Regions from separate parts of the Promicromonospora sp. NFX87 genome, predicted to be linked through region 3. Evidence: predicted binding sites of a transcription regulator. Region 3 holds the regulator's gene; each other region holds the start of a gene.
What was found. Region 3 encodes LexA, which represses DNA repair genes until DNA is damaged. Its sites were predicted from a motif close to TCGAACANNTGTTCGA; they were not measured.
Positions count from the first base shown of each region.

Region 1 (3,212 bases), 570 kb from region 3:
TCGGTGGCCTGGTCGGTGCCAGGTGCTTCGATGGGTTCGGGTAGGCGGATGCGGTGGCCGCGGGCGTCGGTGAAGGCCCACCCGGTCTCCAGCAGGGCACCGGCCGTGGTGTTCGTGGCTGGCTTTCCGGTCCAGTGCATGGTGATGCCCTTGGCATCCACCAACTGGTGGTGGTACCAGCACAGCAACGCACTGTTCGTCACCGATGTATCGCCACCGTCGGCCCAGTGAGTGAGGGCGTGGTGGACCTCGCACCGTGACGGTGGCTGGTCACATCCCGGGTAGACGCAGTGCTGGTCGCGGGCGATGACGGCGCGTCGCATCTGCCCCGACACGGTGCGTTGGGCACGACCCACGTCGAGGACTGCGCCGTCGGGTCCGAACACGATCCGGGTGACCGCGCTGTGACACGCCAGGCGGCGCACCAACGCGCGCGGGGCGCGACCCCCGGTCTCGGTGAACACCGGACCACCCGAGGACAAGAACCCGGACTCTGTCGCTGTCCCCGCCGTGCTTGCACTCACCGTGCTCGCTGTGCTGGTGCTCGCTGTGCCGATCCGGCTGCTGAGCCCGGGCGTGGCCTGGCCGCACGTCAGGCACAGCCCGTCCCGGGTCCGAGTCACCTGAGTGACGAACTCGTTCCAGGACACCGTGACGTTCAGGTGCGGCGCGATAGCAGCACCCGGAGAGGCCTGGTTCGTGTCCAGCACCACCCGCGCCACATCCGCCAGACCCTGCGCGCGACGCTGGGTCGTCGTCCGGGTGTCTTCCGCTGACGGGGCGCCCATCACCGCGTTGATCGCGGTCGTGAGCTGCAGGCCGTGCTCATCGGTCAGAAACCCGGCCACGTGATACCCGCCGAACGTCTTGGCCAGGTCCAGGAACTCGCCCTGCGCGGCCTTGTCGTCGTCGAGGTCGTCTGTGTCGGGGTCGGTGATGGTCGCGAACCGGCGCGCCACCTTCCGGAACTGGTCCGCATTCAACACATTGGCCTCCCGCAGCACCACGCCCTCACCCGTGGTCAGCGTCCCGTCCGCGACCGCGCCCTCCAGCACCTGGGTCACTAGCTCACGAGTGCGTGCCCCATCGGGGTCCTCGGACGGGTCGGGGAAGTCGACCGCAACGGACTGGACGAACTGTTCCGGTGTGGTGGTGTGTCCGGTGCGGGTATCGATCAACCACGCCAGTGCGTCGGTACGGGTCTCACTGGTGGGTGCGACCTCGGTCATCACCCGGGCGTGGTCGACACCCAGGGTTCCCGCGACCAGACGCTCCCGCGTGACTGGGAGTGCGGTCGCGAGACGCCGGGCGATCGTCATGTCCTTACCCGCGGTGGACGCGGAGATGCCTTCGCGCAGGCGCAGCCAGGTCGTGAACGTGCGTGCCGCGCCACCGGAGCGCCACGAGCCCTCGTTCTCGATCCGGGGCAGCAGGGTGTACCGCACACCGTCCAACCGGCCGGTCAGCCGACGGATCCGGGTGTGCGCATCAGCCAGGCGAGTGACCGTCGGGGCGTCCCAGCCGGTCAGTGTCTCGGGGTCCGTCAGCGCGGTGAGGTGGTCTATCTCGTTCTCGATCCGGGCGAGAGTTTCCTCGATCGAGATCGCGGCGGGCAGGGTGGCGGGTCCACCGTTCGTCGTCTGATCCACCATGCTCACCCCCACTCATCTCGATCGCTCGCCTAGTACTCACTCCTTGGATGCGTCCATTATCTCGAACATGTGTGCGACCTGCATGCCAGATTTCAAATCTGTGGATAACTCTTCGCGACAGGATCGAGACGCCTCTGAGGCCGTCCCAGACGTCCCGCCAGCGCGACCTCAGCTGGTCAGTCGGTGCTCGCAGGCTGGCTCACGGCGTCGTGCGGCCTGCTCGCCAGGCCGCCGTCAGGGGCGCGCTCCGCCTCCTGGGTCGCCGCCCAGCTGGCCAGCAGCGCGAACTTCTCCGCTGAGTCGGTGTTCGGGGGAGGGCTGTAGGTGACGATCTGCAGGCCCGCCTCGCCGGGCATCGCGAAGACGTCGAACGCGACGGTGACACGCCCGACCACCGGGTGGTGGAACGACTTGACCCCGGTGCGGTGCTCGTGGACGTCGTGCCCCGACCAGTCCTCGCGGAACTGCGGGCTCCGGGTGGAGAGCTCGCCGATGAGCGCGGTGAGCTCCTTGTTGAGCGGGTCGCGTCCGGCCTCGAGCCGCATGATCGCCGCGGCGGTGCGCCGGGCCAGTGCCCAGTCGACGTAGTAGTCCTGGGCGCGGCGGTCGAGGAAGATGAACCGGGCGATGTTCGGCGTGCCGTCGGTGTCGAAGTGCGGGGCGTACAGGGCGCGGCCCATGACGTTCGCGGCCACGAGGTCCTGGTTCGAGTTGTGCACGATGGCGGGCACGGCCATGTTGTCCAGCACGCGCTGCACGGAGGTGCGGACCGACTGCGCGACGGGCTTGCGGTCGCGCGCGGCCGCGGCAGCGGGGGCCGTGCGGGCGAGGTCGAACAGGTACTCGCGTTCGGCGTCGTTCAGCTGGAGGGCTCGTGCGATCGCGCCCAGCACGCTCTCGGACGCGCCGCGGATGTTCCCGCGCTCCAGCCGCGTGTAGTAGTCGAGGCTGACGCCGGCGAGCATGGCGACCTCCTCGCGGCGCAGCCCGGGTACCCGCCGCTCCCCGCCGAAGTCGGGGATGCCCGCCTGCCGCGGGGTGACGTTCGCGCGGCGGGAGACCAGGAACTCCCGCACCTCGTCCTTGGTGCTCATGGGTTCCACGGTATGTGCGACCCGGGCGGCGCGACCGTCAGAGGGTGAGCAGCACCTTCGTGGCGCGACGCTCATCCATCGCCTTGTAGCCCTCGGCCGCCTCTTCGAGCGGGAGGGCGAGGTCGAAGACCTTGCCCGGGTCGATCGCGCGGTCCCAGATGAGCTGGATCAGCTCGGGCAGGAACCGGCGCACGGGGGCGGGGCCGCCGTGCAGGTGCACGCCGGTGAAGAACAGCTTCAGGCCGTCGAGCTGGACGCCGTGCGTGACGCCGACGTACCCGACGTAGCCGCCCGGCCGGGCGGAGTTGATGGCCTGCCACATCGACTCCTCGGTGCCCACCGCCTCGACGACGCCGTGGGCGCCGTACCCGCCGGTCAGCTCCTTGACCTTCGCGGCGCCGGCGTCGCCGCGCTCCTCGATGACGTCGGTGGCGCCGAACTCGCGGGCCAGCGCCTGCCGCTCGGG
Region 1 is NZ_CP183413.1:4,579,025-4,582,236, reverse strand. Features, by position in the region: gene ACNYC2_RS20570 (DUF222 domain-containing protein) at 1-1,652, opposite strand, end outside; gene ACNYC2_RS20565 (helix-turn-helix transcriptional regulator) at 1,829-2,746, opposite strand; gene ACNYC2_RS20560 (zinc-dependent alcohol dehydrogenase family protein) at 2,784-3,212, opposite strand, start outside.
Region 1: a site for LexA is predicted at 1,714-1,729, ahead of ACNYC2_RS20570 (DUF222 domain-containing protein). Genes of this name have one in related genera too.

Region 2 (3,212 bases), 700 kb from region 3:
ACCTTGCTCGGTCTGCGGGCTCGTGTGGCCAATCAGGTCTGACGGGGTCGGACCCGATTGGCGAGTTCGGCCGGCTGCGGGTTCGCCGGGTCAGGCGGCTTCGGTGGTGGGTGGAGGTTGGGCCCCGATGGCTTCGGGGAGGCGGATGCGGTGCCCGCGGGCGTCGGTGAAGGCCCACCCGGTCTCCAGCAGTGCACCGGCTGTGGTGTTCGTGGCCGGCTTGCCGGTCCAGTGCATGGTGATGCCCTTGGTGTCGACGAGCTGGTGGTGGTACCAGCACAGCAACGCACTGTTGGTCACCGCCGTGTCGCCGCCGTCGGCCCAGTGGGTGAGGGCGTGGTGGACCTCGCACCGCGACGGCGGCTGATCGCACCCTGGGTAGACGCAGTGCTGGTCTCGGGCGATGACGGCGCGGCGCATCTGCCCTGACACGGTGCGTTGGGCGCGTCCGACGTCAAGGACTGCGCCGTCGGGTCCGAACACGATCCGGGTGATCGCGCTGTGACACGCCAGGCGGCGTACGAGTGCGCGTGGGGCGCGACCCCCGGTCTCGGTGAATACCGGGCCACCGGAGGACAAGAACCCGGACACGGTCGTAGCCGCGGTGCTCCAGCCACCCGGACCTCCGGTCGGACTTTCGGTGAGGCTCCCGCCAGGGCTTCCACTCGGGCTTCCACTCGGGCTTCCCGCCGGGCTTCCGGCCGCTGGGCCGGTGCTCACCGGCCCTGCACCGACATCCGCACCCGCACCCGTGCCGGTGCCGCTGCCGGTGCTCGTGCCGGTGCTGGTGCTCGTGCCTGTGCTGGTGCTGGTGCCCGGCATGCTCGGACCCACGCCCGGGCGGTTGCCACGTGCTGGTGCGGCCTGTCCGCAGGTCAGGCACAGGCCGTCCCGGGTCCGGGTGACCTGGGTGACGAACTCGTCCCAGGACACCGTGACGTTCAGGTGCGGTGCGATCGCCGCGCCCGGGGAGGCCTGGTTCGTGTCCAGCACCACCCGCGCCACATCCGCGAGGCCTTGTGCCCGGCGCTGGGTCGTCGTCCGGGTGTCTTCTGCTGACGGGGCACCCAGGACGGCGTTGATCGCGGTCGTGAGCTGCAGGCCGTGCTCGTCGGTCAGGAACCCGGCGACGTGGTATCCGCCGAACGTCTTGGCCAGGTCGAAGAACTCGCCCTGGGCGGCCTTGTCATCGTCCACATCGTCGGTGTCGGGGTCGATGATGGTCGCGAACCGGCGCGCCACCTTGCGGAACTGGTCCGCGTTCAACACATTGGCTTCGCGCAAGACGACGCCTTCACCGGTGACCAGGTTCCCCTCGGTGACCGCGCCCTCCAGGACCTGGGTGACCAGCTCACGGGTGGTGGTGCCGTCGGGGTCGTCTACTGGGTCGGGGAAGTCGACCGCAACAGACTGGACGAACTGTTCCGGTGTCGTGGTGTGACCCGTGCGGGTGTCGATCAGCCAGGCCAGTGCGTCGGTGCGGGTCTCGCTGGTGGGTGCGACCTCGGTCATCACCCGGGCGTGGTCGACACCCAGCGTTCCCGCGACCAGCCGCTCCCGCGTCACGGGCAGCGCGGTCGCGAGACGCCGGGCGATCGTCATGTCCTTACCCGCGGTCGACGCGGAGATCCCCTCGCGCAGCCGCAGCCAGGTCGTGAACGTGCGAGCCGCGCCACCCGAGCGCCAAGAGCCCTCGTTCTCGATGCGGGGCAGCAGGGTGTAGCGGACCCCGTCCAGGCGGCCGGTCAGCCGGCGGATCCGGGTGTGCGCATCAGCCAGGCGAGTGACCGTCGGCGCGTCCCACCCGGTCAGGGTCTCGGGGTCCGTCAGGGCGGTGAGGTGGTCTATCTCGTTCTCGATCCGAGCCAGCACGTCCTCGATCGAGGCGGCAGCGGGCAGGCCACCGGCAGGTCCGCTGTTCGTTGTCTGCTCCACCGTGCCCACCCCCGCCCGACTCGCTCACTTGCCTCTAGTTCTGACTTCCTCGCTGTACCTATTATCTCGAACACTCGTGCCATTTGCTCGCCCGATTTCAAATCTGTGGATAACTTCTGACCGCCTCAAAGCGGGCTCCCGAAGGCCGTCGTGGAAGCCCTGGAAGTACTCCCACGCTCAGGTCGTCGATCAGGCCTCGGACGGGAGGGCTCACTCGCACCGCAACGAAGAACGGTCCTCGACCGCACACCGGACGGTGCGCGGTCGAGGACCGTGGTCGAGTTAGCTCCGTCGTCGTGAGGAGTCCGCCGTCAGGAGATCTTGCGGCGGTACGTGGCGGTGGCCAGGACGAAGGCGACCGCAAGGATGCCGACGCACCAGCCGAGCGCCACCCAGATGTCCGTGCCCACCGGCTGCTGGGCGAGGAGGTCGCGGATGGTGTCGACGATCGACGTCACCGGCTGGTTCTCCGCGAACCAGCGCACCGGTCCGGGCATCGTCTCGGTGGGCACGAACGCCGAGCTGACGAAGGGCAGGAAGATGAGTGGGTAGGAGAACCCGCTGGCGCCGTCCACGGTCTTGGCCGACAGGCCGGCGATGACCGCGAGCCAGGTCAGAGCCAGCGTGAAGAGAACCAGGATGCCCGCGACGCCGAGCCAGGCCAGCACTCCTGCTCCCGAGCGGAAGCCCATGAGCAGGGCCACCAGCACGACGATGGTCACCGAGACCAGGTTGGCGACCAGCGACGTCAGGACGTGTCCCCAGAGCACCGCCGAACGCGCGATCGGCATGGACTGGAACCGCTCGAAGATGCCGCCCTGCATGTCCAGGAACAGCCGGTAGGCCGTGTACGCGATACCTGACGCGATGGTGATGAGCAGGATGCCGGGCAGCAGGTAGTTCACGTAGCTGCCGGTGCCGGTGTTGATCGCGCCGCCGAAGACGTAGACGAACATCAGCATCATCGCGATCGGCGTGACCGCCGTCGTGATGATCGTGTCCGGGCTGCGGAGGATGTGGCTCAGGGATCGCCCGGTCAGTACGGCGGTGTCGCCGAAGAAGTGCTTGCTCATGGTCTCGTTCCTCACTTGTCCGTGCTGACGGGGCTGCTGGCGGTGTCGCCGGCGGTGTTCTCGCCGACGACGGCGAAGAACACGTCCTCCAGGGTGGGCTGCTTCTCGACGTACTCGACCTTGGCCGGCGGCAGCAGGGCCTTGAGCTCGGCGAGCGTGCCGTCGACGATGATGCGGCCCTGGTGCAGGATCGCGATCCGGTCG
Region 2 is NZ_CP183413.1:3,307,287-3,310,498, reverse strand. Features, by position in the region: gene ACNYC2_RS14925 (DUF222 domain-containing protein) at 91-1,935, opposite strand; gene ACNYC2_RS14920 (ABC transporter permease) at 2,247-3,008, opposite strand; gene ACNYC2_RS14915 (ABC transporter ATP-binding protein) at 3,020-3,212, opposite strand, start outside.
Region 2: a site for LexA is predicted at 2,002-2,017, ahead of ACNYC2_RS14925 (DUF222 domain-containing protein). Genes of this name have one in related genera too.

Region 3 (3,212 bases):
GTGGACGTGCCCGGGCCGTCGTGCCAGCTCGTGCTGATCGACCGCATCCCGTTCCCGCGCCCCGACGACCCGGTCAAGGCCGCCCGCGCCAAGGCCGTGGAGCAGGCGGGCGGCAACGGGTTCATGGCGGTGTCCGCGCAGCACGCGGCGCTGCTGCTCGCGCAGGGTGCCGGGCGTCTCGTGCGGAGCATGGACGACAGGGGAGTGGTGGCCGTCCTGGACCCGCGCCTCGCGACCGCGCGCTACGCCTCGTTCCTCACCCGTTCGATGCCGGGGTTCTGGCCGACCACAGACTCGGCGCTGGTGCGCGCCGCGCTGGCGAGGCTCGACACCTAACCTGGGGGCATGGCAGCCCTTTCGGACATCCCGGCCGTACGTCCCTCCAATGCCCGTACCACCAAGCTCGCGGTGGTGGGCGCGGGCGCTGTGGGCTCCACGCTGGCCTTCGCCGCGCTCGCGCGGGGCTCGGCGCGGACCATCGCCCTGCACGACGTCAACCGGGCGAAGGTCGAGGCCGAGGTGCTCGACCTCCAGCACGGCCTCATGTTCACGCCCCAGGCGCAGGTGATCGGCTCGGACGACGTTGCGGTGTGCGCGGGAGCCGACGTCGTGGTCGTGACCGCAGGGGCGAAGCAGAAGCCCGGGCAGACGCGGCTCGACCTCGCCGAGGGAACCATCGGGCTGATGCGCGACATCCTGCCCGGCCTCGTCGAGGTCGCGCCGGGTGCCACGTACGTCATGGTGACGAACCCGGTGGACGTCGTGACCTACGCGGCGCTCAAGATCTCCGGAGTGCCGCGCGAGCGGATGTTCGGCAGCGGTACGGTCCTGGACTCCTCCCGGCTGCGCGTGGTGCTCGCCGAGCGCTGCGGCGTGGCGGTGGGGAACGTGCACGCGTACATCGCCGGGGAGCACGGCGACTCGGAGATCGCGCTGTGGAGCTCGGCGTCGATCGGCGGCATGCCGCTGCTCGACTGGGAGCCGCTGGGCGGCAAGCCGCCGCTCGACGCGGCGGTCCGTACGGAGGTGCACCGCGAGGTCGTGGACTCCGCGTACCGGATCATCTCCGGCAAGGGGGCGACCAACTACGCCGTCGGCCTGGCCGCTACCCGCATCATCGAGGCGGTGCTCAAGGACGAGGGCCGGATCATGCCGGTGTCCTCGCTGCTGGACGACTACCACGGCATCAGCGACGTGTGCCTGTCCGTGCCGTCGCTCGTGGACCGGCGGGGTGTCACGGACAACGTGCGGGTGCCGATGTCCGATGACGAGCTGGCGGGCCTTCGTGCCTCGGCAGAGAACGTGCGGGCCGTGCAGAGGCGGTTCGGCTTCTGACGGCACCGCGAAGTAGAGCGCCTGTCCGCCCTACGCACGCTGAGCGTTGCGCAGGGCGGACAGGCGCTCTACTTCGCGGTCTTGTCAGAGGCTGCGGAGGACGGCGACCACGCGGCCGAGGATCTGGGCCTCGTCGCCGGGAATCGGCTCGTAAGCCGGGTTCTGCGGCAGCAGCAGCACATGACCGTCGGTCTGCTTGAACGTCTTGACCGTGGCCTCGCCGTCGATCATGGCGGCGACGATCTCGCCCTGCTCCGCGACGTTCTGCTGGCGCACGACCACCCAGTCCCCGTCGCAGATCGCGGCGTCGACCATCGAGTCGCCGGCGACCTTGAGGAGGAACAGCTCGCCGTCACCCACCAGCTGGCGGGGGAGCGGGAACACGTCCTCGACGACCTGTTCGGCGAGGATCGGGCCACCGGCCGCGATACGGCCCACGAGCGGTACGTACGACGGCGGGGGAGTGCTGGCGTCGTCGGGCACCGAGCCGCCCCAGTGGACCTGGCCGCTACGGCGCGGCTCGGGCCAGTGGATCTCGCCGCGGGTCGGCTTGTCGACCTGCTCGGCCATCGGCTCCACGAGCTCCATGGCACGCGGCCGGTTGGGGTCGCGGCGCAGGAAGCCCTTCTTCTCGAGCATCTGGAGCTGGTGCTTGACGCTCGACGGACTGGCCAGCCCGACGGCCTCGCCGATCTCACGCATCGACGGCGGGTAGCCCCGCGTCTCGAACGACTGCCGGATCGTGTCCAGCACGAGGCGCTGCCGTTCGGTGAGGCGGTCTGTCGGCGAGATCGTGTGCACGTCAGCGACCGCCTTGTCGGCCGGCGTGTCCAGCGTGGCGACGCCGGAGGCTGCCGTGTCGACGGCTCTCGTGTCGCTGGTCCCGTCCCGTCCCGTCATGCCCGTGCCCCTCCCGTTCCGACAAATGTTCTCCTGTGCGCTACCCACTCTAGGTCACAAACGCGCTCGGCTCAAACGAATGTTCGAGCGTGTCTCGACATGGACGGTGTCCCGTGCTACACAATGGTACGGGCGTTCGACGAACGCTTGTATGAACGACAGAAGCTCTGCACCTCGAGGAGGGGCCATGGGGGACGTGATCCCGCTGCGGCAGTACACCCCGACGTATGAACAGGCGTATGCGCCGTCGTATGGCCGGGCGTACGCACCGGCGGCCGGACCGGCTGCGCTCCGTGCGTACGCCCCGGCGGAAGGGCGCACGATCGCCGACCGGCTGGGCCTGGCCGGCCTGCGGCTCACGCGGCGTGGCCGCGTGGTCCTCGTGCTGCTGGCCATGCTCCTGCTCGCGCCGATGGTCACGTGGGGGGCGACGGCGGTCGCCAGCTCCCCGGGAGAACCCACCGAGGTCCGGGTGCATGCCGTGCAGCCGGGAGAGACGCTCTGGGGCTTCGCCCAGGAGGTCGCGAGGCCCGGCGAGGACGTGCGGCACGCGGTCGGCCGGCTGCAGGAGCTGAACGAGATGTCGACCGGCACGCTGCGCGTCGGGGAGCTGCTGCTCCTGCCCAAGGAGTGACGAAAGGCCTCGATTCGCCGACGAATGTTGCGGCTATGTTGCAAGGGGGTGGTTTGCCCGCTTACGGTCGGGGCGCGACCGGAGGCCTCCGGTCGATGGTCGACCACGCAGGAGTGAGCATGCACTGCCCGTTCTGTCGCCACGCCGACTCGCGTGTGGTGGACTCGCGGACCGCCGACGACGGCCTGTCGATCCGGCGCCGACGGCAGTGCCCGAACTGCAACCGACGGTTCACCACCGTGGAGACCGCGAGCCTGTCCGTGGTCAAGCGCTCCGGCGCCACGGAGCCGTTCAGCCGCGACAAGGTCGCCGCGGGTGTGCGCAAGGCGTGCCAGGGGCGCCC
Region 3 is NZ_CP183413.1:4,006,552-4,009,763, reverse strand. Features, by position in the region: gene ACNYC2_RS18035 (ATP-dependent DNA helicase) at 1-336, shown strand, start outside; gene ACNYC2_RS18030 (L-lactate dehydrogenase) at 346-1,335, shown strand; gene lexA (transcriptional repressor LexA) at 1,420-2,235, opposite strand; gene ACNYC2_RS18020 (LysM peptidoglycan-binding domain-containing protein) at 2,423-2,869, shown strand; gene nrdR (transcriptional regulator NrdR) at 2,989-3,212, shown strand, end outside.